Regions from separate parts of the Lentilactobacillus terminaliae genome, predicted to be linked through region 1. Evidence: a T-box and tRNA genes for the amino acid it is inferred to sense, from the RefSeq annotation. Region 1 holds a T-box; the other holds one or more tRNA genes.
The links. A T-box is a leader RNA that pairs with one kind of tRNA and senses whether it is charged. The one in region 1 lies ahead of serS (serine--tRNA ligase), so its partner is inferred to be a tRNA-Ser.
Positions count from the first base shown of each region.

Region 2: it encodes a tRNA-Ser, which carries the amino acid that the T-box ahead of serS (serine--tRNA ligase) is inferred to sense. The anticodon was not compared.

Region 1 covers NZ_CP168151.1:525,570-537,174, forward strand. The annotation lists gene O0236_RS02515 (amino acid permease) at 1-551, shown strand, start outside; gene O0236_RS02520 (tagatose 1,6-diphosphate aldolase) at 688-1,731, shown strand; gene O0236_RS02525 (deoxynucleoside kinase) at 1,816-2,454, shown strand; T-box leader at 2,494-2,687, shown strand; gene serS (serine--tRNA ligase) at 2,730-4,019, shown strand; tRNA gene O0236_RS02535 (tRNA-Val) at 4,316-4,388, shown strand; tRNA gene O0236_RS02540 (tRNA-Lys) at 4,392-4,464, shown strand; tRNA gene O0236_RS02545 (tRNA-Leu) at 4,485-4,566, shown strand; tRNA gene O0236_RS02550 (tRNA-Thr) at 4,584-4,657, shown strand; tRNA gene O0236_RS02555 (tRNA-Gly) at 4,662-4,733, shown strand; tRNA gene O0236_RS02560 (tRNA-Arg) at 4,777-4,850, shown strand; tRNA gene O0236_RS02565 (tRNA-Pro) at 4,879-4,952, shown strand; tRNA gene O0236_RS02570 (tRNA-Pro) at 5,114-5,187, shown strand; gene O0236_RS02575 (CtsR family transcriptional regulator) at 5,273-5,740, shown strand; gene O0236_RS02580 (ATP-dependent Clp protease ATP-binding subunit) at 5,756-8,248, shown strand; gene O0236_RS02585 (DNA-directed RNA polymerase subunit beta) at 8,488-11,605, shown strand, end outside.
Region 2 covers NZ_CP168151.1:1,440,900-1,452,504, forward strand. The annotation lists rRNA gene O0236_RS07620 (23S ribosomal RNA) at 1-2,754, opposite strand, end outside; tRNA gene O0236_RS07625 (tRNA-Ala) at 2,930-3,002, opposite strand; tRNA gene O0236_RS07630 (tRNA-Ile) at 3,031-3,104, opposite strand; rRNA gene O0236_RS07635 (16S ribosomal RNA) at 3,192-4,766, opposite strand; gene O0236_RS07640 (CvfD/Ygs/GSP13 family RNA-binding post-transcriptional regulator) at 5,101-5,481, opposite strand; gene O0236_RS07645 (VTT domain-containing protein) at 5,632-6,273, shown strand; tRNA gene O0236_RS07650 (tRNA-Ser) at 6,331-6,419, shown strand; gene O0236_RS07655 (hypothetical protein) at 6,471-6,698, opposite strand; gene O0236_RS07660 (adenine phosphoribosyltransferase) at 6,790-7,308, opposite strand; gene recJ (single-stranded-DNA-specific exonuclease RecJ) at 7,298-9,658, opposite strand; gene O0236_RS07670 (lipopolysaccharide assembly protein LapA domain-containing protein) at 9,682-10,083, opposite strand; gene rnz (ribonuclease Z) at 10,113-11,048, opposite strand; gene O0236_RS07680 (hypothetical protein) at 11,154-11,441, shown strand; gene O0236_RS07685 (hypothetical protein) at 11,454-11,605, shown strand, end outside.

The DNA.
Region 1 (11,605 bases):
CCGGAATGTATGCCTCAACTAGAATGCTCTACTCACTTTCAAATAGTGGTTATGCACCAAAAACTCTTGGTAAGACTGGTTCAAATGGTATTCCTTACAACGCTTTGTTGGTGACAACATTCGTTTCACTATTGACATTTGTTTCTAGTATTGCCGGACCACAAATTTACATGTGGTTAGTTGCCGCATCAGGATTAACTGGATTTATTGCTTGGTTTGGAATCGCGATTTCACATTATCGATTTAGACGAGCATTCATCAAGCAAGGACATGATTTATCTGAATTGAAGTATCATGCTAAGTGGTTCCCATTTGGTCCAGTACTATGTTTGATTTTGTGTTTATTAGTTATTATTGGTCAAAATCCACAAGCATTTGCTAACTTTGATTGGACGCAGATTTTGGTCACATATATGAGTGTTCCATTAGTGGTCATTCTATATTTGGTATACAAAATCAAGCATCACACGAAGCTTATTCCACTAGATAAGGTTGATGTTAGTCCATCACATGAAGAACAAAACCTTTCAGAATTAAACAATGAAAATTAATTAATTGTTAAAACTGGTCTATTCCATATTGGAATAGGCCTTTTTTAATTTATAGGTTGTTGTGATTGACGTTTGGAATCTCATTATGTATTATTAGTAACAATTGGTATATATAATAATGAAAGCGGGGATGTATATGAAAAAGTATATTTCAAAAGGTAAGTACGATCGCATGTTGAAACTTACCAACGATAATGGGGTAATTGATGCTCTGGCAATTGATCAACGAGGATCACTAGTTAAGGCAACACAAAAGGCCGCTGAAGAAGCAGGCAAAACATGGTCCATGGACATGGTCTATGATTTTAAGGAGATAGTTTCGAAATATCTAAGTCCTTTGAGTTCGGCAATTCTCTTGGATGAACAGATGGGCTTTAAGGGTATTCAAACCAAGTCAGCTGATACTGGTTTAATCATGTCTTATGAAAAAACTGGCTATGATGCAGACACTCCAGGTCGCCAACCAGCTTTGATACCAGAACAATCGGCTCAGATTATGATTGAAAAAGGTGCCGATGCTCTTAAGGTGTTGGTATATTACAATCCTAATGATCCTGATGAAGTCAATGACGCTAAGCGAGCATTTGCTGAACGGTATGGCACTGAAGCTATGGCTGCCGAAGTACCAACGTTCTTTGAAGTGGTTACTTATGATGACAGATTTGCACCAGACTCACTAGAATTCGCTAAGATCAAGCCTGAGTTGGTTATCAAATCTATCAAAGAATTTACACAAGATAAGTACCACATTGACGTTTTAAAAATGGAAGTTCCGTTCAATCCGAAGTACGTTAAGGAATGGAATTCAGACCTAACTGAAGCAGCTTATGCTGAAACTGAAGCCCAAGAATATTTAAAAACTATGGGTGAGGCTGCCACCAGACCATTTATTTTCTTGAGTGCTGGTGTCCCAATGGCAACATTCCAAAGAGAGCTCAAGCTTGCTGGCAAAGCTAACGTACCGTTCTCTGGTGTTTTAAGTGGTCGGGCAACTTGGATCGACGGAATTGAGATCTTTGTTAAAGAGGGTTCAGATGCCTTGATTGAATGGCTTAAGGATCAAGGAACTAAAAACATTACGGGATTAACTTCGATTCTTAACGAAACAGCTATCCCTTGGTATGAAGTATATGGTGGCAAAGACAATCTTGAGATAGTTGAATCTGAGGGCTTAAAATAAGTTACTACTAGATATTGATAACCACATTTGAAGATAGTACAATATATAGTGTTAATTAATAATATCAAATGAGGGGTACTAATAATGCTAGTATTAGCTGGAACCATCGGAGCAGGGAAGACATCTCTGACACAAATGTTGTCAGATCATCTCAGCACACCTGCTTATTACGAGTCTGTTGATAATAATAAAATCTTGCCACTGTTTTATGAGAATCCTAAGAAGTATGCATTCCTACTTCAAATCGATTTCTTAAATCGTCGTATGGATGACATTAAACAGGCTTGGAAGGTCGGTCAAAGTGTAATGGATCGTTCGATTTTCGAAGATTCATTACTATTTCATTTGAATGCAGACTTGGGTCGTTCAACTGATACTGAAGTACAAATTTATGATTCGTTGCTTCAAAATATGATGCAAGAAATGCCTAGTTCAGAGCATTCTAAAAATCCTGATTTATTGATTCATATCAACATTTCGTTTGACACCATGCTTGAAAGAATCAAGAAACGTGGCCGTCCATACGAACAAATCGATACTGATCCTAGCTTGTTTGAATACTATAAAGATTTGAATTCTAGATATTCTAGTTGGTATGATAGCTATGATAAATCACCAAAAATTCAAATTGATGGTGATCGTTACGACTTTGTCGAAAGTGAAAGCGATCGTAAACAAGTTATTAGTTTGATCGATGATAAAATCAATGAATTAGCCATTTAATGATTGCAGTCTAGTCTTTGATTGGTTATACTTTAGTCAATAAAAACGTTTCGTACCTTTAAGTAGATTTCAGAGAGACAATGGTTGGTGAGAATTGTCATCGAAAATTCCAGTACGAGTAAACGGGCAGGTAATGCTGCACGGTTGTATACCGTTACCATACTTAGAGTGTTTAGTCTTAATATGGACTAAAAACATGGGTGGCACCGCGAAAAGGATCCTTCGTCCCAATGACGAGGGGTCCTTTTTTATACTTTCGGAGGGATGGATATAATATGTTAGATATTAAGTTGATTAGAAAAGATCCACAATTTTTTAAAGATAAGTTGGCAACCAGAAACATCAAACCAGAAAAGATTGATGAGTTATTAACTTATGATGCCAAACGTAGAGAGTTGATCGTTCAGTCAGAATCACTCAAAGCTAAACGAAATGAAGTATCAGAACAAATTTCTCAACTTAAGAGAAATAAAGAAGATGCTTCATCTGCTATTAATGACATGAAAGAAGTTGGGGCTGAAATCAAGGGCCTCGATGAACAACTTCGTCAAATCGAAGCTGATCAAAATGATTTGATTGCGCACTTACCTAACGTGCCTGCTGATGATGTTCCAGTTAGTTTGACTGAAGAAGGTTCTGTGGAACTTAGAAAAGTTGGCGAAATTCCTAGCTATGATTTTGTGCCAAAAGAACATTTTGAAATTGGTGAAGATCTCGGCATTTTAGATTTCGAACGCGCAGCTAAGGTTTCTGGTAGTCGATTTGTATACTATGTTGGTGATGGTGCTTTACTTGAACGTGCCGTTTATAATTTCTTCCTTGATGAAAATACCAAGGCTGGATACCAAGAAATGCTAACACCATACATGGTTGGTGAAGATGCAATGTTTGGTACAGGTCAATTTCCAAAGTTTAAGGAAAATAAATCTGGTTACGAAACTATGGATGGTGATCGTGAGTACACACTTATTCCAACCGCTGAAGTTCCATTGGTTAATTACCATCGAGAAGAAGTTTTACCTGCTGATAAACTTCCTATGTCATTAACTGCATTGTCACCAGCATTCCGTTCTGAAGCTGGTAGTGCTGGTAAAGACACTAGAGGATTGATCAGACTTCATCAATTCAATAAGGTAGAAATGGTCAAGTTCACGAAACCAGAACAATCATGGGATGCTCTTGAAGATTTAACTCATCAAGCAGAATCGTTACTTCAAAAATTAGGCTTGGCATATCACGTAATCACGCTCACAACTAGTGATATGAGTTTCACTGCTGCCAAAACTAATGATTTGGAAGTTTGGTTCCCAGCCCAAAATCGTTACCGTGAAATCTCTAGTTGTTCAAATACAACGGATTTCCAAGCTCGTCGTGCACACATCCAATATCGAGATGAAGACGGCAAACTTCAATTTATTCACACTTTGAATGGATCTGGACTTGCAGTAGGACGCGCAGTTGCCGCTATTTTGGAAAACTATCAAAATGCTGACGGAACTGTCACAGTACCAGATGTCTTAGTTCCTTACATGCATGGAAAAACAAAAATTGAAAAGCAAAATTAAAGTATGCTAAAGCGTTGATCAATAAGGGGTTATCCGTTGTTGATCGGCGCTTTTTGTATGTCTAGGGAGGTTTTTAAACGGTGCCGAAGCATCAAAGAGTGAATAAAAAATCAAAAAAATTAAAAAAAGGCTTTCCTTAACTAGCAGGATACGCTATAATAATTCTTGTCGAAAAATTGGAATCGCGACTTGATAAATTGTTTTAAATTAGTTATTGACGCTGTTTACAAGCGATGATATAATTTAATAGTTGCGTTGATGAGATGTCTCTATCATCCATTTTTAAAACGTATCATGGAGGATTAGCTCAGCTGGGAGAGCATCTGCCTTACAAGCAGGAGGTCACAGGTTCGATCCCTGTATCCTCCATATGAGCCGTTAGCTCAGTTGGTAGAGCATCTGACTTTTAATCAGAGGGTCGGCAGTTCGAGACTGCCACGGCTCATTGCCGGTTTTTCGAAGTATGCGGGCGTGGCGGAACTGGCAGACGCGCTAGATTTAGGTTCTAGTGTCTATTGACGTGGGGGTTCGAATCCCTTCGCCCGCAGTTGTTCCATTTTTTATGCCGACTTAGCTCAGTTGGTTAGAGCGCTTCACTAGTAATGAAGAGGTCGGGCGTTCGAATCGTCTAGTCGGCATTTTGCGGAAGTAGTTCAGTGGTAGAACATCACCTTGCCATGGTGGGGGTCGCGGGTTCGAATCCCGTCTTCCGCTTCCGTCCTTCGACGGTAGCAACTTACATTTATATATTTATTTTGCACCCATAGCGCAACTGGATAGAGTGTCTGACTACGAATCAGAAGGTTGTAGGTTCGACTCCTACTGGGTGCATTTTTTATACCGTTTTTTAGGTATATTTCGGGAAGTAGCTCAGCTTGGTAGAGCACCTGGTTTGGGACCAGGGGGTCGCAGGTTCGAATCCTGTCTTCCCGATAGTGCATAAGTCAACCTGAACAGATTGAATTGATCTTGATGGTTGTTAATACGAACAGGACATGAGGCTTTAAGCCTTGTGTCCTGTTTCCTTTTTTGCTTAAATTAGAGATATATGATTGTGCTACTACAATAGGTAGTGATTAAATATTTTTAGTTTACGGGAAGTAGCTCAGCTTGGTAGAGCACTACGTTCGGGACGTAGGGGTCGCAAGTTCAAATCTTGTTTTCCCGATTTTTTAGTTTGAGAGATATTAATTGCAATTTGAATCTGAGTTTGTATAATAATAGTCAGTATTAGTCAAAGATTGGGTGATTATATGGCTGACGAAAACATTTCAGATTTGATTGAGAAGTATTTGAAAAAGATTCTAGCGGAAAATGAGACTGTAAAGATTCGTCGCTCGGAAATCGCCGGTTTATTTGACGTTGTACCTTCACAAATAAACTATGTGATTAATACACGATTTACTATTCAAAATGGTTATATCGTTGAGAGTAAACGTGGCGGTGGGGGTTACATTCGAATCGAAAAGGTTAATCTGCTAGATGACATTGATATTTTAGATTCATTAATTAACGCAATTGGCAACGGAATCTCTAAAAGAGATAGTGAAACGATCGTTTCCACGTTATATAATAATGAATTAATCAATCGTAAAGAGGCAACTATAATCCTCTCTGCGATCGATAAGAGTGCAATTGACTTGAACAATAGTGAATTAACGGATATACTTCGAGCCAATATAATGATTTCTATTTTAAATCGGCTCAAGTATGACCGCTAGAAAGCGAGGGTATTTATGGATAATTTATTCACACCAAGCGCAAAGAACGTTCTTTCTATAGCTCAACAGCAGGCAAAGCGTTTCAAACACCAAGCAATTGGAACGGAACACTTGCTATTAGGATTGTTAATGGAAACAAATGGGATTGCTTACAAGGCACTTTCTCAGTTTTCAGTGACATCTGAAGATATTGCTGAAGAAGTAGAACGATTTGCTGGATATGGTACTTTAAAGAATCTTGATTCGAATGATTATTTACCGTACTCTCCGAAGGCCAAAGAGGTTCTGGCTCAGGCCGGTGATTTTGCAAAAAGAAATGGCGTTCCGAAGGTTGGAACTGAACATATCTTACTAGCATTGTTGACAGATGAAGAAGCACTTTCTTCAAGAATTCTGACTAATCTGGGATTAGATTTAGCGCAAATTAGAAAAGTAACTTTACGTAAAATGGGAGTAAGTGGTAATTCGATGTCTCCTAACAATAAAAATAATCGTCGTCAAAATGGGCAATCTTCTAATAAACAAGATGGTTCTGCGACACCTACCATTGATTCATTAGCACGTGATTTAACTGAATTAGCACGTGAAGACAAGCTAGATCCTACAATTGGTAGAGATTTAGAAGTTAAGCGAGTTATTCAAATTCTTGCCCGTAGAACCAAAAATAATCCAGTGTTGATCGGTGAACCAGGAGTTGGTAAAACTGCGATTGCTGAAGGACTTGCTCAAAAAATTGTCAATGGTGAAGTGCCGTCTGATATGACAGACAAACGATTGATGATGTTAGACATGGGTTCTTTAGTGGCTGGAACTAAGTACCGTGGTGAGTTTGAAGATCGTTTAAAGAAAGTTATTGAAGAAATTTATCAAGATGGACAAATTATTTTATTCATCGATGAATTGCACACATTGATTGGTGCTGGTGGTGCTGAAGGTGCTATCGATGCATCTAATATTTTGAAACCTGCCTTGGCGCGTGGTGAACTACAATTGATCGGTGCCACGACGCTTGATGAGTATCAAAAGTATATTGAATCAGATTCAGCATTGGAACGTCGTTTCGCTAAAGTTAACGTCAACGAACCAACTGCTGATGAAACTTTGGAAATTATCAAGGGATTACGTCCTAAATACGAAGCTCACCACCAAGTTGAAATCACTGATGGTGCCTTGGAAGCAGCTGTATCACTTTCTAATCGGTACATCTCTGATCGATTCTTACCTGACAAAGCTATTGATTTAATGGATGAAGCAGCAGCCAAGGTTAGAATTGACAAGCTGGAGACTGGCAAGGTCAAAACTGATCATCAAAAAGTTTCAGAACTATATAGTGAATTAAATGAAGCTTTGTTGTCTCAGGACTATGAAGCAGCCGCTAAACTTAGAAAACAAGTTAACGACTTGGAAACTAAGTTAGCTCAAAGTTCAGATGCCAATGAAGACCATAATTACAAGGCTAAGGAAACTGCAGATGATGTCGCTGATGTTGTTTCTGAATGGACTGGAATTCCAGTCACTCAAATGACCCAAACTGAAGCGGATCGATTAGTTAACTTGGAAAGTGTATTGCATAAACGAGTTATTGGCCAAGAAGAAGCAGTTTCAGCGGTGTCACGTTCAATCAGACGTGCCCGCAGTGGCTTGAAGGATCCTAATCGTCCAATCGGCTCATTTATGTTCCTTGGACCTACTGGTGTCGGTAAAACGGAATTGGCTAAGGCGGTTGCTGAAGCTGTCTTTGGCTCCGAAGACGATATCATCCGGGTGGATATGAGTGAATTCATGGAGAAGTATTCAACTAGTCGTTTGATCGGTTCTGCACCAGGATATGTTGGCTATGACGAGGGTGGTCAATTGACTGAAAAGGTTCGTCAAAAACCATATTCCGTTGTCCTATTTGATGAAGTTGAAAAGGCGCATCCAGATGTATTTAACTTGTTATTACAAGTGCTCGATGATGGCTATTTATCAGATTCAAAGGGTCGTAAGATCGACTTTAGAAATACAGTTATCATTATGACTTCTAACCTAGGTGCAACAACTCTTCGCGACAAGAAGACTGTTGGTTTCGGTGCTGATGAAGCAACCGAAGATTACGAGGCAATGAAGTCAACTATCCAAGAAGCCCTTAAGCAAAACTTCAGACCTGAGTTTTTGAATCGAATTGACGAAACAGTTATCTTCCATTCATTAACTAAGGATGAACTTGCTAAGATTGTTACATTAATGACTAAGCCAGTTGTTAATCGGATTCATGAGCAGGGAATCGATATTAAGGTCACAAAGACTGCTATTAATATCATTGCCAAAAATGGTTATGATCCTGAGTATGGTGCTCGACCAATTAGAAGAGCTATCCAAACTCAACTCGAGGATAGTTTGAGTGCTAAATTATTAGCTAAAGAAATTGTTCCTGGAGATTCAGTTACTGTTGGTGGTCGAAATGATCAAATTACAATTTCAGTAAAGAAACCAGAACGAAAAGATTTAGTTAAAGGTAAAAAGTAGAATATTTTTCGAGGCAGGCAAATTATTGACATTGATTAAATAAGTTGTTATATTAATTGTTGTATTTGTTGTGAATCGAAATGGTCAGCGCGATCTATTGTCCGGGTTGACCTGCATAAAAACCAAAAGCAAGTCGTAGCTTGTTTTTGGATTTTTTTTGCTTAAAATCCGGAGATTTTGCTCAAAACAGCAAAATGTAATCAAACTGTAACATTTCGATTCGGGAATTTTTGTGAGAGGTGAAAAACTTGGCAGGACATTTAGTTAAATATGGAAAACACCGCACCCGTCGAAGTTATGCACGAATTAAAGAAGTGCTTGATTTACCTAATCTGATTGAAATCCAAAGCGATTCATATAATTGGTTTTTGGATGACGGATTAAGGGAAACATTTGACGGCATTATGCCAATTGACGATTTCCAAGGAAAGTTATCCTTAGAGTTTGTTGATTATCAACTTTTGGAACCAAAATATACCGTTGATGAGGCTCGCGAACATGAGGCCAACTATTCAGCTCCATTACACATTACTTTGAAATTGACTAACCACGAAACTGGCGAAATCAAGACTCAGGATGTGTTCTTTGGAGACTTCCCATTAATGACTAATCAAGGTACTTTTATCATTAATGGTGCAGAACGAGTTATTGTTTCACAATTAGTTCGTTCTCCTGGAGTTTACTACCACGAAGAAAACGATAAGAACGGTAAGGTTTCCTTCGGTACAACTATCATCCCTAACCGTGGTGCATGGTTGGAATTTGAAACTGATGCAAAGGGCGTTTCTTATGTACGAATCGACCGGACTCGTAAGATTCCGTTAACAGAATTAGTACGTGCCTTAGGTTTCGGAGCAGATTCAGAAATCAATGAGATCTTTGGTGATAACGATAGCCTGGAACTTACTCTTGAAAAAGATGTTCATAAAGATACTGACGATTCACGTGTTGAAGAGTCATTAAAGGACATATACGAGCGTTTACGGCCAGGTGAACCTAAGACTGCTGACTCATCAAGAAGTTTGTTAACTGCCCGTTTCTTTGATCCAAAGCGTTACGACATGGCACCAGTAGGTCGTTACAAAACTAATAAGAAACTAAGTTTGAAGACTCGTTTATTAGGTCTTACTCTTGCTGAAACATTAGCTGACCCAGATACTGGTGAAGTTATTGCACAAAAGGGAACTTTAATTACTAAAGATGTAATGAAGGACTTAACTCCTTACCTTGATAATAAAGATTTCAAGGCTTACACATTCAACCCTTCTGAAGAAGCTGTAGTTACTGAACCAATGACTGTTCAAATCATTAAGGTTCAATCTGAAAACGATCCTGAAAGAGTTGTTCCAGTTATTGGTAATGACAATATCAGCCTCGACTTCAAACACATTACTCCTGCTGACATTATCGCCTCAATGAACTACTTCTTTAACTTACAAGAAGGTATTGGTTCAACAGACGATATCGATCACTTGGGTAATCGTAGAATTCGTTCAGTTGGTGAATTATTACAAAACCAATTTAGAATTGGTCTTTCAAGAATGGAACGTGTTGTTCGTGAAAGAATGTCAATTCAAGATTCTGCAACTGTTACTCCACAACAATTGATCAACATTCGACCAGTTGTGGCTTCAATTAAAGAATTCTTTGGTTCATCACAACTTTCTCAATTCATGGATCAAACTAACCCACTGGGTGAATTGACTCATAAACGTCGTTTATCAGCCCTTGGACCTGGTGGTTTGACCCGTGATCGTGCCGGATATGAAGTTCGTGACGTTCACTATACCCACTATGGCCGTATGTGTCCTATCGAAACACCTGAAGGACCTAACATCGGTTTGATTAACAGTTTATCTAGTTATGCTCGAATCAACCGCTATGGTTTTATTGAAACTCCATACCGACGTGTTGACTGGACTACTCATAAGGTTACTGACCGAATTGACTATTTAACTGCTGATGAAGAAGATAACTTTGTAATCGCTCAGGCTAACTCACCATTGAATGACGATGGTTCATTCGTAAATGATGTTGTTATGGCTCGTTCACAATCAAACAATATCGAAACCAACATCGATAACATTGACTACATGGATGTTTCACCAAAGCAAGTAGTTGCCGTTGCCACTGCATGTATTCCTTTCTTGGAAAACGATGATTCTAACCGTGCCTTGATGGGTGCTAACATGCAACGACAGGCCGTTCCTTTGGTTGATCCTCATGCACCATTGATCGGTACTGGTATCGAATATAAAGCTGCCCATGATTCTGGGGTTGCATTGATCTGTAAGTATGATGGAACTGTTGAATACGTTGATTCTCGTGAAATCCGAGTTCGTCGCGAAGACGGTACCTTAGATAATTACAAATTAATGAAATTCCATCGTTCAAACGGTGGTAAGAACTACAACCAACGTCCAATCGTTAAGGTTGGCGACAAAGTTGATGCTGACGAAATCTTAGCTGATGGTCCATCAATGGAAGGCGGAGAGCTTGCTCTTGGCCAAAACCCAGTTGTTGCCTTCATGACTTGGCAAGGATATAACTTCGAAGATGCCATCGCTATTAACGAGCGATTGGTTAAGGACGATGTTTATACTTCTATTCATATTGAAGAATACGAATCAGAAACTCGGGATACTAAATTAGGACCTGAAGAAATGACTCGCGAATTGCCAAACGTTGGTGAAGATGCTCTTAAGAACCTTGATGAAAACGGTACTGTTATGATTGGTGCCGAAGTTCATGATGGTGACATCTTGGTTGGTAAGGTAACACCTAAGGGAGTTACAGAATTATCAGCTGAAGAAAGATTGCTACATGCCATCTTTGGTGAAAAATCACGTGAAGTTCGTGACACATCATTGAGAGTTCCTCATGGTGGTGGCGGTACAGTTCAAGACGTTAAAGTGTTTACTAGAGAAAATGGTGATGAATTGTCACCTGGTGTTAACAAGATGATTCGTGTTTACATCGCTCAAAAACGTAAACTTCAAGTTGGTGACAAGATGGCCGGTCGTCATGGTAACAAGGGTACTGTTTCAGTAGTTATCCCTGAAGAGGATATGCCTTACTTACCAGATGGAACACCAATTGACATCATGCTTAGTCCCATGGGTGTGCCTTCACGTATGAACATTGGTCAAGTGTTGGAAATCCATTTAGGAATGGCTGCTAAGAAATTAGGCATCCACATTGCTACACCTGTTTTTGATGGTGCCCGTGATAGTGATATTTGGGACGCTGTTAAAGAAGCTGGTATGGCTAGCGATGGTAAGACAATTGTTTATGATGGTCGAACTGGTGAACCATTCGACAAACGAATCGCCGTAGGGGTTATGCATTACATGAAAC
Region 2 (11,605 bases), 920 kb from region 1:
ATCCATACATAGCTACCCAGCGATGCGCCTGGCGGCACAACTGGTACACCAGCGGTATGTCCATCCCGGTCCTCTCGTACTAAGGACAGCTCCTCTCAAATTTCCTACGCCCGCGACGGATAGGGACCGAACTGTCTCACGACGTTCTGAACCCAGCTCGCGTACCGCTTTAATGGGCGAACAGCCCAACCCTTGGGACCGACTACAGCCCCAGGATGCGATGAGCCGACATCGAGGTGCCAAACCTCCCCGTCGATGTGGACTCTTGGGGGAGATAAGCCTGTTATCCCCAGGGTAGCTTTTATCCGTTGAGCGATGGCCCTTCCATACGGTACCACCGGATCACTAAGCCCGACTTTCGTCCCTGCTCGACCTGTCTGTCTCGCAGTCAAGCTCCCTTCTGCCTTTACACTCTATGAATGATTTCCAACCATTCTGAGGGAACCTTTGGGCGCCTCCGTTACTGTTTGGGAGGCGACCGCCCCAGTCAAACTGCCCACCTGACACTGTCTCCCGCCACGCTAAGTGGCGCGGGTTAGAGTGTTCACACAGCGAGGGTAGTATCCCACCAACGCCTCTGTCGAAACTAGCGTTCCGACTTCATCGGCTCCTACCTATCCTGTACAAGCTGTGTCAACACCCAATATCAAGCTACAGTAAAGCTCCATGGGGTCTTTCCGTCCTGTCGCGGGTAACCTGCTTCTTCACAGGTATCTTAATTTCACCGAGTCTCTCGTTGAGACAGTGCCCAGATCGTTACGCCTTTCGTGCGGGTCGGAACTTACCCGACAAGGAATTTCGCTACCTTAGGACCGTTATAGTTACGGCCGCCGTTTACTGGGGCTTCATTTCTGGGCTTCGCCGAAGCTAACTCATCCACTTAACCTTCCAGCACCGGGCAGGCGTCAGCCCCTATACGTCATCTTACGATTTTGCAGAAACCTGTGTTTTTGATAAACAGTCGCCTGGGCCTTTTCACTGCGGCTGACCTTGCGGTCAGCACCCCTTCTCCCGAAGTTACGGGGTCATTTTGCCGAGTTCCTTAACGAGAGTTCACTCGCTCACCTTAGGATTCTCTCCTCGACTACCTGTGTCGGTTTGCGGTACGGGTAGTTGATTACTCACTAGAAGCTTTTCTCGGCAGTGTGACGTCAGTTGCTTCCCTACTTAAATTTCGGTCCTCATCACTACTTGTCAACCCGCTGAGAAGCATTTGACTCCTCAACTGACTCATAGCTTGAACGCACATTTCCAATCGTGCGCACAACTTAGCCTCCTGCGTCCCTCCATCGCTCAAACATAATCAACTAGTACAGGAATCTCAACCTGTTATCCATCGCCTACGCCTCTCGGCCTCGGCTTAGGTCCCGACTAACCCTGGGAGGACGAGCCTTCCCCAGGAAACCTTAGTCATTCGGTGGATCAGATTCTCACTGATCTTTCGCTACTCATACCGGCATTCTCACTTCTAAGCGCTCCACCAGTCCTTACGGTCTGACTTCATTGCCCTTAGAACGCTCTCCTATCACATGACCGAATGGTCATGTCCACAGTCTCGGTAGTATGCTTAGCCCCGGTAAATTTTCGGCGCGGAATCACTCGACTAGTGAGCTATTACGCACTCTTTAAATGAGTGGCTGCTTCTAAGCCAACATCCTAGTTGTCTATGCAACTCCACATCCTTTTCCACTTAGCATACATTTAGGGACCTTAACTGGTGGTCTGGGCTGTTCCCCTTTCGACGATGGATCTTATCACTCACCGTCTGACTCCCGGATATAAATCAATGGTATTCGGAGTTTATCTGAACTCAGTAACCCATGACGGGCCCCTCGTCCAAACAGTGCTCTACCTCCATGATTCTAAGTCCGAGGCTAGCCCTAAAGCTATTTCGGAGAGAACCAGCTATCTCCAAGTTCGTTTGGAATTTCACCGCTACCCACACCTCATCCCAGCACTTTTCAACGTACACGGGTTCGGCCCTCCAGTAAGTTTTACCTCACCTTCAGCCTGGACATGGGTAGATCACCTGGTTTCGGGTCTACAGCAACATACTTAAACGCCCATTTCAGACTCGCTTTCGCTGCGGCTCCGGCTTTTCACCTTAACCTTGCATGTTACCGTAACTCGCCGGTTCATTCTACAAAAGGCACGCTATCACCCATTAACGGGCTCTAACTGCTTGTAGGCACATGGTTTCAGGAACTATTTCACTCCCCTTCCGGGGTGCTTTTCACCTTTCCCTCACGGTACTGGTTCACTATCGGTCACTAGGGAGTATTTAGCCTTGGGAGATGGTCCTCCCGGATTCCGACGACGTTTCACGTGTGTCGCCGTACTCAGGATCCTGAACTGAGGGTCATTGATTTCATCTACGGGGCTATCACCCTGTTTCGCCAATCTTCCCAGATTGTTCGATTATCAACAACTTTGGTAACTCAAATGTTCAGTCCTACAACCCCAAAGAGCAAGCTCTTTGGTTTGGGCTGTTCCCCGTTCGCTCGCCGCTACTTAGGGAATCGATTTTTCTTTCTCTTCCTGTGGGTAATTAGATGTTTCAGTTCCCCACGTCTACCTCTGATCAGCTATGTATTCACTGACCAGTAACAGTCGATTAAAACTGCTGGGTTTCCCCATTCGGAAATCTCCGGATCAAAGCTTACGTACAGCTCCCCGAAGCATATCGGTGTTAGTCCCGTCCTTCATCGGCTCCTAGTGCCAAGGCATTCACCATGCGCCCTTAATAACTTAACCTAGTATCACTTCGTGATACTGATTAATTGAGTTTATGCGATTAAACTTATTCGTTAATTTTATTGACTCAATACGCGGTGTTCTCGGTTGAAATTATATTCTAAATATAATTCACTACAGAAAATTAATATTATCTAGTTTTCAAAGAACAAAATTCCAGACACTCTCGTGTCAATGGAGAATAGCGGGATCGAACCGCTGACCCCCTGCTTGCAAAGCAGGTGCTCTCCCATCTGAGCTAATTCCCCATACTTCTCCGGTCATAAGGCCGGTGGATGGGCCTAAATGGACTCGAACCATCGACCTCACGCTTATCAGGCGTGCGCTCTAACCAGCTGAGCTATAGGCCCAAAAAAGCGTTAACCAAATATGAGAGTAGACCTCTCAAAACTAAACAAAACTTTCGACGATGTGTAGGTTTCCGTATTATTCCTTAGAAAGGAGGTGATCCAGCCGCAGGTTCTCCTACGGCTACCTTGTTACGACTTCACCCTAATCATCTGTCCCACCTTAGGCGGCTGGCTCCAAAAGGTTACCTCACCGACTTTGGGTGTTACAAACTCTCATGGTGTGACGGGCGGTGTGTACAAGGCCCGGGAACGTATTCACCGTGGCATGCTGATCCACGATTACTAGCGATTCCAACTTCATGCAGGCGAGTTGCAGCCTGCAATCCGAACTGAGAACGGCTTTAAGAGATTAGCTTGACCTCGCGGTTTCGCGACTCGTTGTACCGTCCATTGTAGCACGTGTGTAGCCCAGGTCATAAGGGGCATGATGATTTGACGTCGTCCCCACCTTCCTCCGGTTTGTCACCGGCAGTCTTGCTAGAGTGCCCAACTAAATGCTGGCAACTAACAATAAGGGTTGCGCTCGTTGCGGGACTTAACCCAACATCTCACGACACGAGCTGACGACAACCATGCACCACCTGTCATTCCGTCCCCGAAGGGAACGCCCAATCTCTTGGGTTAGCAGAAGATGTCAAGACCTGGTAAGGTTCTTCGCGTAGCATCGAATTAAACCACATGCTCCACCGCTTGTGCGGGCCCCCGTCAATTCCTTTGAGTTTCAACCTTGCGGTCGTACTCCCCAGGCGGAGTGCTTAATGCGTTAGCTGCAGCACTGAAGGGCGGAAACCCTCCAACACTTAGCACTCATCGTTTACGGCATGGACTACCAGGGTATCTAATCCTGTTCGCTACCCATGCTTTCGAGCCTCAGCGTCAGTTACAGACCAGACAGCCGCCTTCGCCACTGGTGTTCTTCCATATATCTACGCATTTCACCGCTACACATGGAGTTCCACTGTCCTCTTCTGCACTCAAGTCTCCCAGTTTCCGATGCACTTCTCCGGTTAAGCCGAAGGCTTTCACATCAGACTTAAAAGACCGCCTGCGCTCGCTTTACGCCCAATAAATCCGGACAACGCTTGCCACCTACGTATTACCGCGGCTGCTGGCACGTAGTTAGCCGTGGCTTTCTGGTTAAATACCGTCACGGTGTAAACAGTTACTCTTACACCTGTTCTTCTTTAACAACAGAGTTTTACGAGCCGAAACCCTTCTTCACTCACGCGGCGTTGCTCCATCAGACTTTCGTCCATTGTGGAAGATTCCCTACTGCTGCCTCCCGTAGGAGTTTGGGCCGTGTCTCAGTCCCAATGTGGCCGATTACCCTCTCAGGTCGGCTACGTATCATTGCCTTGGTGAGCCATTACCTCACCAACTAGCTAATACGCCGCGGGTCCATCCTCAAGTGATAGCCGAAACCATCTTTCAAACAAAAACCATGCGGTTTTTGTTGTTATACGGTATTAGCACCTGTTTCCAAGTGTTATCCCCTGCTTGAGGGCAGGTTACCCACGTGTTACTCACCAGTTCGCCACTCGTCTAATGTTAAATCCATCGCCGTGCAAGCACATTGATTTCATTAACGTAGACGCGTTCGACTTGCATGTATTAGGCACGCCGCCAGCGTTCGTCCTGAGCCAGGATCAAACTCTCATTTTAAAATGATAAGCTTGTAAGCTCATGATTATTTTTTGTTACTAGCGAATTGACTTCGCAAATTGTTTGTCTTTGATCTAACGATCAAAGAACCCTACACATTTGTTTGTCGAAAATTTTGTTCAGTTTTCAAAGGTCTACTTTTGTTAAATAATGTCGTCCAATGACTGATGTCATCGCTTTTGACAACTATTATAATATATCAGGTTTTGAATTTAAAATCAAGAAGAATTTCTAATTAATTTGAAACTCAAACTGAAATGTTTTGCGTTACTAATTAAGCAACAAAAATAAGTTTACCAAGTATCAGCGCGTCGGTCAAGACTATTTTGAAAAATTATTCAAATTTCTTTCTAGCTTCTTTCAACCACGATTCACGGTTAGCATCTAAAGGTGAAAATCCCGAGTTGATATGATAGTTCGTCCAATAGTGTTGTAACTGTCGATTTGGATGTAGATGTTGGTTTAGCACGCTTAGATCTACACTTTTAGTCCTTGTCGATAGACTTATTCTACCAGTATATTCATCTATATCTATGATAATAGCGTCGACCACATCGCCAACCGAAAAATAATCACTAATGTTAGCTACATACCCTTCTTTACATTCGGAGATGTGAATCAGGCCTCGATATTCACCCATAATGTCAACAAAAACACCATAACTTTGGATACCAGTAACTTTAACTTTTAACTTCATTCCGACTTTTGGTTTCATTAACAAACCTCCCAACTTAAAACATTCTACTTGCTTTAACTAACAGTGTCCAATCTCAAAAGTTTGCTTTTTTCTAAACACTATCGAATTTTGAATTAATTCATATATTTTTTGTTATCATAATAATTAAACATTAAAAGGACTGATTTTTTGAGTACAATCATCGATTTTATTCTCCATATTGATAATCACCTCGTAAACATAGTAGGAACCTTTGGAAATTGGACGTATTTAATTCTGTTTGCTGTGATCTTCATTGAAACTGGAGCGGTAATCTTACCCTTCCTACCTGGAGATTCATTGTTGTTTGCAGCTTCTGCTTTAGCTGCCAACCCTAGTTACGGACTTCATCCCTGGCTATTTGTAATACTATTTCTAGTTGCTTCGATAAGTGGAGATTCACTTAACTTCTATTTAGGTAGAAAATTTGGTGAATTGATTCCTAAGCATAGAGTCCTCGGAAGGTTCATAAAAGAAAAAGATCTTAACAGTGCCAAAAGCTTCTTCGATAAATACGGTGCATGGGCAATCTTTCTTGCAAGGTTCATGCCAATCATCAGAACACTAGTGCCATTCGTAGCTGCGACATCTGATTTTAGCTATCGACGTTTTGCTAAATACAATATCTCAGCCTGTATCACATGGGTAATTCTTTGCTGTGGCGGTGGCCATTTCTTCGGTAACATTCCATTTGTTAAAGAACACTTCTCCATGGTAGTGATCGGAATAATCCTAATTTCCTTACTTCCAGCAGTATTTGGCTTTGCAAAAAGTAAGCTATCCAAATCATAAAATTAACATATAACGATTTACAACCATATTACCAATTGATATAATTATGGTTGTTGTGGTGAGTTGGCAGAGTGGTAATGCACCGGACTCGAAATCCGGCGAACCCGTGTTGAGCGGGCGCGCAGGTTCAATTCCTGTACTCACCTTAAATTAAAAATGGACTAGTCACTGACTAGTCCATTTTTTTGTCTACTACTTTATTTACTATGATTTTTTTCATAATCTAAAATGGCCTGTGTACCCTTATCCGTTAGACCATTTATAAATCGATCGGCGTTGATGTAGCCTTCTGTAATCAGTGGCCGAGGATCACCACCGATTTCATTATCACAATAATCAACGAAGTGACTTGGACTAGTACCCGACTCCACTCGACCAGATTGAATTGCTTTTAAAATATTGTAATCCGTTTCCGTAAGCTCCACGATTTACGCCTCCCTAATATTTATAACCAAATAATACCACATCACTTAATTTTAAATAATAAAAAAGCACTCAAATGAGTGCTCGTGATTTTTAGTATTTAACTAAGCTTAAAATGTCGTAATCAGCGATTTTGTCGCGACCATTTAGCTCTTCTAATTCAATAATGAATGCCGTTCCAACAACGATTCCACCGAGTTCTTCCACCATTCTGATGGTAGCGTCTATAGTTCCTCCAGTGGCTAGTAAATCATCAGTAACCAACACCCGTTGGCCTTTTTTAATAGCATCTTTGCGTAAGCATAGACTTGCTTTGCCATATTCGAGATCATAACTTGCAGAAATAATCTCACCAGGAAGCTTATCCTGCTTACGAGCAGGTGAAAAGCCAACCCCTAGTTCATTAGCAACAGGACAACCTACAATAAATCCCCGTGCTTCTGGTCCAACAACCATGTCTACGTCACGTTCACGTGCAAACTTGACGATTTCATTAGTAGCAGCTTTATAAGCATCCCCATTTTCAAGTAATGGAGAAATATCTCTAAAGAGTACTCCAGGTTCAGGATAGTTTTCATAAGAAGCTATATACTGTGTAAAATCAATTGCCATTTAATTTCTTCCTTTCATCAGTCTCAAAATAATTCGATACGAAACTGACTAATTCACTTGTGTTTGCTAACAATAGGTGTTGTTCTGCATCAATCTGTTTTTCTCGAAGTTGATAACTAGGTGCCGTTTGCAACTGTTTGCTTTCAGGTGCCGGATTTAATCTGATGACATTTCCCGACCTTGAAACAAATCCGAGTTCTAAGAACACCTTAATCATAAAGGCCAATGAACGTTGATCGATTTTTAATCCATCAGCGGCTTGGCTCAATTGGTTTACGATATCAAAATCTTGATGATTTGAAACGAACTTAAATAGTTTAGCATAAGATTGTCTTTCTGGCATCCCTATTTTTGAAACCAATTGTTTTTTATACAAATAAAAAATTGTTTTATTAGGAGTGGTATTTTTTAGAACAGCCTTTAAGTCTTCAATATCATCAGGACAATCAACAATAAATACTGTATCCAAATGCACTTGTCTTTCAACTAAATCGGTAAATAAATAAGCATGTCCATCCTCTGGAATGACAGAAGCTAGTTGTTGCTTAATAGATTGGTGAAAAAATACATACGTTCCAGAATTATTAAACATCTTAGTATGCAATCTATTAGTGCGCATATCGATAACAGGCTGTTCCACCTGGCGCATATCTTCGACCATGATCTGCAGATTCGTTTGATTGCGCCACGTATTGGTGCCAATAACACCAATTATCTTTGTAGTGCTGCTTTTATCAACTAGGTCATCAGCACAATATCCCAGTTTGAATGCAATGACACCGATCTGGTTCTTACGTCCTTTGATTGAAAACTTAAGATGAGATGAATCTTGACCAATTCTTTTAACATCAGCTATCTCACTGAATTTAAACTCAAAAACTGGTTCCGGATTATCCTCACCAAATGGAGCTAATTTTCGTAGGTCTTCATAAAAATCATAGTTCACATCATCAATATTTATATCGCTGGTAATCATCTTGGTTGATTTAGTTGTTAAATCTAATCCTTGCTCTTGAGCAGATTTGGCCAATTGGGACTTTAATGTATCCAACTGGTCAGCAGGCATCGTTAATCCAACCGCAGAATGATGTCCACCAAAGCCGACCATCTTATCACGAATTGGATCGATTGCGTTAAATAAATCAAAACTGGGAATACTTCTACCAGACCCTTTTATTTCATCAGAGTCGGCTAGCGTTGTTAACACTATCGCTGGTCGTTGAAATTGATCCACCAAACGACTAGCAACAATCCCTAAAACTCCTTGATGCCATTCTTTACCGACCACCACTGTCACAGGGGCATCCTTTGACTTATCGTCTGCAGCAATGATTTTCAGTGATTCAGCAAAAAAATTATCAACATATTCTTTTCGCTCATCATTCTGCTTATCCGCAAACTTAGCGATTTCTTGGGCTTCTTCTTCATCAAAAGTATGCAAAAGATCTACACCAACTTTGGCATCCCCCATTCGACCAAGTGAATTAAGCCGAGGAGCCAACGCAAAACCAATATCTTGTTCATTAAACGTACCCAAGTTGACCTTGGCTTGCTTTAACAGTGCTAATAATCCAGGACGTTGGGTGTTTTGAATCGCCTGAATACCAAATGATACGATCACCCGGTTTTCACCAGTTAATGAAACTACGTCGGCAACCGTTCCGATTGAAGCAATATCTAACAAATCATAAGGAACCTCATCTAACAACGCAGTGGCTACCTTGAAAGCTACGCCGGCGCCAGAAAGCATTCCAAAAGGATATAAATTACCATCACTCGTCTTGACACGCGGATGCACGATCGCGTATGCATTTGGCAAGACATCTGGTAAATCATGGTGATCAGTAACAATAACGTCGCATCCAAGCTTATTGGCTTCTTCAATCGCCTTGTTACCAGCAACACCATTATCGACCGTAATAATTAAAGTGGTACCGTCATTAATGATATTTTTAAATGCTTTAACATTTGGACCATATCCATCAGAAAAACGGTTAGGAACATAAATATCGACATTACCGCCCAAATCTTCAATAGCTTCAAACATGATGGTTGTACTGGTAATTCCATCTGCGTCGTAATCACCATAAACAGTAATTTGTTCACCACTAGCAATTGCCGTTTGAATTCTTTCGACTGTTTTCTGCATATCTGGCAATAAAAATGGATCATTCAAATCAGTAATATCAGGGGTCAAAAAATGCTTAGCATCATCTAAATTATCGATACCTCTGTTTATTAAAATATTGGCAATAAACTCACTGATTCCAAGCTGGCTAGTAAACTGTTCAGCAAGTTCAGGGTTAGATGGTACATCCATCTTTTTCCAATCGTACTTAGACTTAATCATTAATTACCTACCCTAACTTATCATTACAAATTCTTGTTTAATTTTTCGATTTGTTTTTCAAGTTCAACAATCTGCTGATCCTTCTCACCAAGAACTTGTTTACCAGCAGAATTTTTCAATCGATTTTCCATCTTCGTCAAATTATCTTTTAAATCTTGGATCTGAGTCGATAATTCTAATTGTTTGGCATTACTTAATTTTTCAAATCGTTTCATTTCTCGATTTTTCTTGAGATTCTGCGTTGATGAGAACATAAAGATTATTAGCGCCCCTAACAATAGTGAAACCAAAATCAAGATTATTAATGGGGCTTGAATTCTGGTAAATCCAAAATTGATTTCGACGGCATTTAGATTCATCAATGAAAAGGATGCCACCAAAATAATCAAAATGATTCCAATAATTGTTCCAACTTGTTTTTTCATTTATATCCCCTCAATATAATTTAGTAATGTTATTTATTAAACGGCACATCAATCACATCGAAATCACGAACGACTTTTGTATCAGGAAATATTGATTGGGCTTGTTTTTCGAGCTCATGGGCCATCTTGCCGGTATAACGAGCAGAAATATGGTTCAATAATAGTTTTTTTGCACCGGCACTTTTAGCAACTTTAGCAGCCTGGATATTAGTAGAATGATAATAGTTTCTTGCTAATTTGTTTTCACCTTTACCAAAAGTACTTTCGTGAACTAACACATCAGCAGATTCGGCTAGTTTGACTGCGTTATCTGTCTGACGGGTATCTCCCAGTATGGCAACTACTCTTCCTGGTTGGGCTGGGCCAATCATCTTGCTACCATCAATAACTCGACCATCATTTAAAGTAACTGTCTCACCATTCTTGATTCGACCATAAACAGGGCCTGAAGGTATATCTAATTCCTTAAGCTTATCAACCATTAGCTCACCTGGGTGATCATGCTCTACGATTCTATAACCAAAACTTTCAATTCTATGATCTAGAGGAGCCACATATACTGAGAATTTGTCATCCTCAAATATTAGTCCTTCCGCCTTGCTTTCTAATTCATGATACTTCAATTTGTATGAAAGTCGGGTTCCAGACACTCGTAAACTCACATCAACGAACTGTTTGATTCCCTTTGGGCCATATATTTCAAGGTCGCTTTCGCCGCCCTGATTCGAACGACTGCTCAACAAGCCGGGCAATCCGAAGATATGGTCACCATGTAAATGAGTTAGAAATATCTTGTCAATTTTACGAGGCCTGATGGTTGATCTTAAGATTTGGTGCTGGGTGCCTTCACCCACATCAAATAACCACACTGAATTGATTTCATCCAACAATCTGAGTGCTAAACTTGAAACATTTCGAAACTTACCTGGAGAACCTGCTCCAGTCCCTAAAAATTCAATTTGCATAATTTATTTCCCTTGTTTAAGTCGATTTATTAATCTAATTTTAAAAAAACACTATATAATTGTATCATAATTTGAGGTTAAGTATTCACAAACGGAGGTGTGACTTTGAACCTAAATGAATTCATAAGAGCAAGCAACATGCTTAACACTAACTTAGTCTTACTAATGGTTAAAAACCAACATTTTGAACCAATTACTCAGGTTATCTGGGAAGATTCAACTATTTTTCTCCAAACTAAAACTGATAGTCAAAGCTCAAATTCAACCTTGAGTTTAAGCCAATTCATGACGATAGTTAAGAAAATACCAAATTCTTATGATATTCGGTTCTTTAATACTAAAAAATTGACATTTGGGTTTAGAATTATTGATAAGACATTAGTTTTTTATTAAGGGGAGAGAGATATGAAAAGAATCGGTTACTTATTAGGAATTTCCGGCCTAATTCTAGGTTTGGCTGCTTGTGGAAACAATGCTTCCGACAAAGACACTTCTAATAATCAAAATCGCGATGCGTCATCCGCTAAAATGCAGAATAGTTCATCTACTAAATCAAC